One region of the Comamonas sp. GB3 AK4-5 genome, then DNA from elsewhere that is predicted to be linked to it. Evidence: riboswitches for the same ligand, from Rfam matches in the RefSeq annotation. Region 1 holds a riboswitch; the other holds the start of a gene.
What was found. A riboswitch is a leader RNA that binds a small molecule or an ion and turns the genes downstream of it on or off. The one in region 1 is predicted to bind glycine.

Region 1 (3,403 bases):
TGGGAAGTTGGCAATCTCATAAACCGACCGCATCAACCATGCGGGCGGGGGAACAGGTCGAACGCGACTGTAGCGGCAGCAGCGCATGCAGCAAGGCTTTGCGGCAGGTTTTTATGCCAGTTGCGCAGCACATCTGCATGGGCAGCTATGGTTTTTTGGGGTACTTTGGGCGTTAGCCGCGGTGATAACGGGTAGGCACAAATGGCGTGGCCGCCACCTTCATGGGCACGGGCTTGCCGCGCACCATGGCAAACAGCTCGGTGTCGGCATCGGCATAGTCGGGCTGCACATAGCCCAGGGCAATGGGCTGGTTCAGTGTGGGGCTGAGCAGGCCGCTGGTGATGATGCCCACCTGCTGGCCGTCCAGGTTTTCCAGCACGGCCGGCTCGCGCACAGGCACGCGCTCGGTGGCGATCAGGCCCACGCGGCGGCGGGTGAGGGTGCTGGGGTGATCGAGCTGGCCCAGCACCGCATCGGCACCCAGAAAACCGCCGGCACGTGCACCGCCGCTGCGGCGCACTTTCTGAATGGCCCAGGTTAGCGCGGCCTCCACCGGCGTGGTTGCGGTGTCCATATCGTTGCCATACAGGCACAGACCGGCCTCCAGGCGCAGCGAGTTGCGCGCGCCCAGGCCTATGGGCGCCACCTCGGGCTGGGCCAGCAGCAAGCGGGCCAGGGACTCGGCCTGTTGGCCGGGCACGGAGATTTCAAAACCGTCTTCGCCGGTGTAGCCGCTGCGGGTGATGTAGCAGGGGATGCCCGCAATCTCTACGGCCTTGCCGGTCATGAACACCAGCTCCAGCGCAGCAGGCGCCACCCGGCGCAGCACGGCCGCGGCCTGCGGGCCTTGCAGGGCCAGCAAGGCCTGTTCGGGCATGGGGATGACCTGGCAGCGCTGGCCTATGTGCTGCTGGATATGGGCGATGTCGGCCTGCTTGCAGGCGCCGTTGACGATGAGGAACAGATCCTCGCCGCGGTTGACGAACATCAGGTCATCCAGAATGCCGCCGGCCTCGTTGAGCAGCAGGCCATAGCGCTGCTTGTGCAGGCCCAGGCCTTGCACGTCCACGGGCATCAGGGCTTCCAGTGCGGCGGCGGCGTCCGGCCCCACCAGGCGCAACTGGCCCATGTGGGAGACATCGAACAGGCCGGCCGCCTCGCGCGTGTGTTTGTGCTCGGCCATCAGGCCGGCGGGGTATTGCACCGGCATGGAATAACCGGCAAAGGGCACCATGCGCGCGCCCTTTTCAAGGTGCAGGGCATGCAGCGGCGTGGTCAGCAAGTCGGTGGTGGCAGCGGTCATGAAGGAGGTGGAATGCAAAGCCAATGGGAATGCCGGTGGCTCTGCCACCAGCGCCTGGCCCTGCTGTCCGCTTTACCTGAGAGATTCGCCCGCAGCCTCTGGGCCTTGGGGTTGCTCCTTCGGTGGACGGGGTGCCACCACCCGCGTCTCTCTCCAACAAGGTACGCCCGCAGGCAATGCGGCGGGCGGCTGTCAGTCCTTTTGCCTGAGCGTTTGGGGTTGCCCCTGCGCCTTCGGCGGCACCAGCTGGGCCTGCGGCCGGGTGCGCTCTCCTGACGAATCCGGCGCAGTATATCCGGGCGCTGGCCGGCCGCCTACCGGGTGTTTGCGGGGGGCGGTCGGCATATGCATAGATGCAAACGCTCTGAAACGCTCCCTATACTCGGATACCAATTTCGAAGAGTTCAGGGAGACGAAGTTGGTGAATACACAAAAAATTTCTCAAGGCCAGGTCCAACGCAGTGCATTGACACTGGGCAATACGCTGGCCTGGCCGGCGCGCTATCTGCCGCACAAAGAGGCCATCGTGGTCTCGGATGCCCAGGGCCGCCGGGCCTGGAGCTATGCCCAGCTCGACGCCGAAGTCAACCGCCATGCCCATGGCCTGCAGCAGCTGGGCATTGGCCGGGGCGATGTGGTGGCCGCGTTTTTGTACAACACGCCGGCCTTTGTCTTCACCCTGCTGGCTGCGGCGCGGCTGGGCGCCATCTTCAATCCCATCAACTATCGGCTGGCGGCCCAGGAGCTGGCCTTTATCTTGCAAGACGGTGGCGCCAAGGCCCTGGTGTTTGAGCAAGAGGGCGCGGCCGTGGTGGAAAAAGCCCGGGATCTGCTGCCGCAGCTGCCGCACTGGATTTATGCCGACCCGGATATGGCGCCCGGCTTTGCCACGGCCCGCCTGGATGCGTTGGCAGCCCCGCAGCCCGCGACGCCGGTCGCTGTGCAGGTGGGCGAGGATGAGCCCTGCATTCTGATGTACACCAGCGGCACCACCGGCCGGCCCAAGGGCGTGCTGCACACCCACCGCAGCAAGCTGGCGCACAACGCCATGATGCACCAGGTGATGCAGTTCCGCCGCGAGGATGTGGGCCTGTCCCTGGCGCCGCTCAATCACACGGCCGAGCTGCACACCAGCTTTTTGCCACGGCTGCAGGTGGGCGCCACCCAGGTGCTGCAGCGCCGCTTTGATGCGGCCGATGCCCTGCGCCTGATCGAGCAGGAAAAGGTCACGTTTTTCTTTGCCGCGCCCACCATGGTCACCATGCTGCTCAACGAGCCCGCGCTGGCCCAGCGCCAGCTGACATCGCTGCGGCTGGTGGAATACGGCGGTGCCTCCATGGCCCCGCACCTGATCCGCGAATGGACGCGCCAGGTGGGCTCGGGCCTGGTGCAGGTCTTTGGCACCACGGAGATGGGGCCTTGCATGTCGGTGCTGTACCCGCATGAACAGCTGAGCCACGCCGGCTCGGCCGGGCTGCCCTCGTTGAACCATGACCTGCTGGTGGCCCGCGTGCGTGAGGACGGTGCGCCCAGCGACCCATTGGAGCCCTGCGCCGTGGGCGAGGTGGGTGAAATCCTGGTGCGAGGCCCCTGCATGATGGCTGGCTATCTGAACCGCCCGGAGGCCAATGCCAAGGCCCTGGCCCATGGCTGGTACCACACGGGCGATCTGGGTCATATCGATGGCGACGGCTATCTGTGGATACGCGACCGCATCGACTACATGATCAATTCCGGCGCCGAGAACGTCTACCCGCGCGAGGTGGAAGACGCCTTGATCGAACACCCCGATGTATTCGAAGCGGCGGTGGTGGGCGAGAAAGACGCACGTTGGGGCCAGGTGGTGGCCGCCTATGTGGTGGCCAAGCCCGGTGCGGCGCTCACCGCCGAACAGCTCGATGGCTTTCTGGTTCACGGCGATCGCCTGGCCGGCTACAAGCGCCCACGCGCCTACCACTTTGTGCAGGAGCTGCCCAAGACCACCAGCGGAAAAATCCAGAAGCATTTGCTGTGCCAACCCGATCTGTGCGTGGCGTGATGGCATCGCCAGCATAAAAATCCTGATGGGATGGAGTGGGTGCCGGAGTGGGCCTCCGCAGC
Region 2 (3,403 bases), 910 kb from region 1:
CAGCTTGGGAAACTGGCTGGCAAATTCGGCCGCCACCTTGGCGTCGGTGGGGCGGTAGAAGTTTTTGCCGGCAATGCGCTGGCCCTCGGGCGAGTACAGATACTTCAGGTATTCCTCGGCCACGGCGCGTGTGCCCTTTTTGTTGACCACCTTGTCGACCACGGCCACCGTGGGCTCGGCCAGGATGGACAGCGAAGGCGCCACGATCTGGAACTTCTCGGGGCCGAATTCCTTCAGCGCCAAAAAGGCTTCGTTCTCCCAGGCCAGCAGCACATCGCCCACGCCGCGCTGCACAAAGGTAATCGTCGAGCCACGCGCGCCGGTGTCCAGCACGGGCACGTTCTGGTAGAGCTTCTTCACAAAATCCTTGGCCTGGGCCTCACCGCCGTATTTGCGCTTGGCAAACTCCCAGGCCGCCAGATAGTTCCAGCGCGCGCCGCCGCTGGTCTTGGGGTTGGGGGTGATGACCTGCACGCCGGGCTTGATCAGGTCGTCCCAGTCCTTGAGCCCCTTGGGGTTGCCCTTTTTCACCAGAAACACAATGGTCGAGGTGTAGGGCGCGCTGTTGTGCGGCAGCTTGGTTTGCCAGTCGGCGGCCAGGTGGTTGCCGTTCTTGACCAGGGCATCCACATCGCCCGCCAAGGCCAGCGTGGCCACATCGGCGTCGATGCCGTCGATGATGGAGCGCGCCTGCTTGCCCGAGCCGCCATGCGACTGCTTGATGCTCACGTCCTGACCGGTCTTGGCCTTCCAGTATTTGGCAAAGGCCTGGTTGTATTCCACATACAGCTCACGCGTGGGGTCGTAGGAGACGTTGAGCAGCGTCACCGGCTGCTGCGCCAGTGCCGGCAGAGCGCCGAGGGTCAAGCCGGCCAACAGGCTGGCCAGCAGGGGAAACTTGATAAAGTGGCGGCGATTGGTCATTGAGGGTCTCGGTGGTTCTGGTTGCGTGGCAAACGGTTCTGAATCCCGTTGCTGCGCATTCTGAAACCCCATCCTCAAAACTGAAACCAATAAGATTTCAGTTTGTTATTACTCAAACATCCGAAGAATTTCCCCATAAGGATTCCCCATGGCACGTACCGTTCACTGCATCAAGCTCGGCCAAGACGCGGAAGGTCTGGACTTCCCCCCCTATCCCGGCGAACTGGGCAAGCGCATCTATGAAGGCGTGAGCAAGCAAGCCTGGGCCGACTGGCTCAAGCACCAGACCATGCTGGTCAACGAAAACCGCCTGAACCTGGCCGACGCCCGCGCCCGCCAATACCTGGCCCGCCAGATGGAAAACCATTTCTTTGGCAGCGGCGCAGACGCCGCAGCAGGCTACGTCCCGCCCAGCGCGTAATGCCATGAAGCGCTGAAGAAAGGGTTTCGCCCGGCGCGCCATCCCAGGCAGCACTTGCGGCTGACCCCACACAAAGCCCCTGCGCCAACGCCCTGGGGCTTTGTTGTATGGAAAGTTTTGCAGCGCAGCAAAACCACCTAGAATTCCAGATTCTCTGCGGGAGAGCGAGGCGGCCCCATGGCTGCCTCCGCCGAAGGCGCAAACTCCCATAATCGCTCAGGCCGAAGTACCGCAGAAAACATTCGCCAACTGGAGAGCAGCCCCGCGTGCCCATGCATGCACAGGGCTCACCGAAGGGGCAAGTGCCGCAGCACCAGGGCTGGGGCACGCAACTCTCAGGTACAAAGGACAGCGGGAGAGGCGCACCAGGCAGCGGACAAGGTTCCGGGCCTGGTTTTTTATTGATGGGCCTCAGCCATGCTGCCTTCCATTTCGCTGCTGGAGTCGTTCCAGCTGTCCAACATCACCGTCATGCTGGTGATCTATCTGATTGCCATCACGGCCGAAGCCATGTCGGGCGCCCTGGCCGCGGGCCGGCGCAATATGGACATTTTTGGCGTGGTCGTCATCGCCTTTGTCACCGCCCTGGGCGGCGGCACCATACGCGATATGGTGCTGGGCCATTACCCGATCGGCTGGACCCAGCACCCCGAATATGTCTATCTGGTGATCTCCGCCGGCCTGCTGACCACGGTGGTGGCACGCCACATGATCCGCCTCAAACAGGTGTTCCTGCTGCTGGACGCCATGGGCCTGATTGCCTTCTCGCTCATAGGCTGCAATGTGGCACTGGAGCTGGGCTACCCCACGGTGGTGGTCATCATGGCCGGTATGATCACCGGCATCAGCGGCGGCATTGTGCGTGACGTGCTGTGCAACCAGGTGCCGGTGGTGTTCCGCCGCGAGCTGTATGCCAGCGTCTCCCTCACCGTGTGCCTCCTGTTCCTGGGCCTGCGCGCGCTGGAGGTCAACTCCAATATCAGCACCCTGGTGTGCTTTGTCGGCGGGTTGATGTTCCGGCTGGCCGCCATCCGCTTTCACTGGCGCCTGCCCATGTTTTCTTACCAGCAGCGCTGGGAATAAGCTCCCCCCTGAGTCGCCTTCGGCGCCTTCCCCCAGGGGGACGCTGCCAGCGCGGCGGGGCGGCCCTTGCGCGGCAGCCTTGGTTTGAAGCCCGCCAGTTTTGTGCGCTGCGCCTTTGGGTTTACTCCCTCGCCCCTTTGGGGAGAGGGTGGGGGTGAGGGGCCCGCCCCCAAACACTGATACAGGTTTTTTTCCATGTCCGAACCGATGAGCCAGCTGCCTGATGGCACGCCCTATAACGGCACCGATCGTGTCTGTCTGCAGCAAACGCGCGAGGCGTTTCTGGCTGGCTGCGGTCTGCCAGCAGCCTGGGCGGGGCAGGCCCAGTGGCGAGTACTGGAAACCGGTTTTGGTGATGGCCTGAACTTTCTGGCCACCTGGGCCGCATGGCGGGCCGACCCGCAACGCCCGCGCCTACTGCATTTCACCGCGACAGAGACTTTTCCCGTCAGCGCTGCCGACCTGCTGCGTGCCGCACCGAGCGATCCGCAACTGCGCCCGCTGGCCGAGCAGCTGGCAGCGCGCTTTCACGGTCTGCTGCCCGGTGTGCACCGTCTCAGCTTTGAGAACGGGCAGGTACAGCTGACGCTGTGGGTGGGCGACACCCAGGCCATGCTGCGCCAGCAGACCACGGTGGCCGACAGCATGTATCTGCAGGCTGCACCGCCCAGCCCGGGCCCGGACACCCTCCCCAGTACCTGGGACGTTCACACCCTCAAGGCCCTGACCCGCCATTGCCGGCGCGGCACGCGGCTGGCGGCGGCAACCGTGGACGTAGACATGGGCCTAGGCAATGCACTGGCCCAATGCGGCTTTGCCCTGCAGCCCTCCGCCACGCCCTTGCTGCAAGCCTGCTTCAACCCGGCCTGGGAGCCACGTGTACGCGCACCACAGGGGCCGGCACCGGTCACGCAGCCAGGCACAGCACTGGTCATAGGCGCAGGCCTGGCCGGCAGTGCGGTAGCCCACAGCCTG

Region 2: it holds a riboswitch for glycine, as region 1 does, so the genes downstream of both, ACA027_RS08910 (trimeric intracellular cation channel family protein) here and gcvT (glycine cleavage system aminomethyltransferase GcvT) in region 1, are expected to answer to the same signal.

The regions. Positions count from the first base shown of each region.
Region 1 covers NZ_CP166730.1:2,904,861-2,908,263, reverse strand. The annotation lists gene gcvT (glycine cleavage system aminomethyltransferase GcvT) at 173-1,303, opposite strand; glycine riboswitch at 1,357-1,470, opposite strand; glycine riboswitch at 1,491-1,588, opposite strand; gene ACA027_RS13075 (fatty acid--CoA ligase) at 1,725-3,341, shown strand.
Region 2 covers NZ_CP166730.1:1,992,619-1,996,021, reverse strand. The annotation lists gene ACA027_RS08920 (sulfate ABC transporter substrate-binding protein) at 1-924, opposite strand, end outside; gene ACA027_RS08915 (oxidative damage protection protein) at 1,073-1,345, shown strand; glycine riboswitch at 1,493-1,587, shown strand; gene ACA027_RS08910 (trimeric intracellular cation channel family protein) at 1,763-2,428, shown strand; gene mnmC (FAD-dependent 5-carboxymethylaminomethyl-2-thiouridine(34) oxidoreductase MnmC) at 2,624-3,403, shown strand, end outside.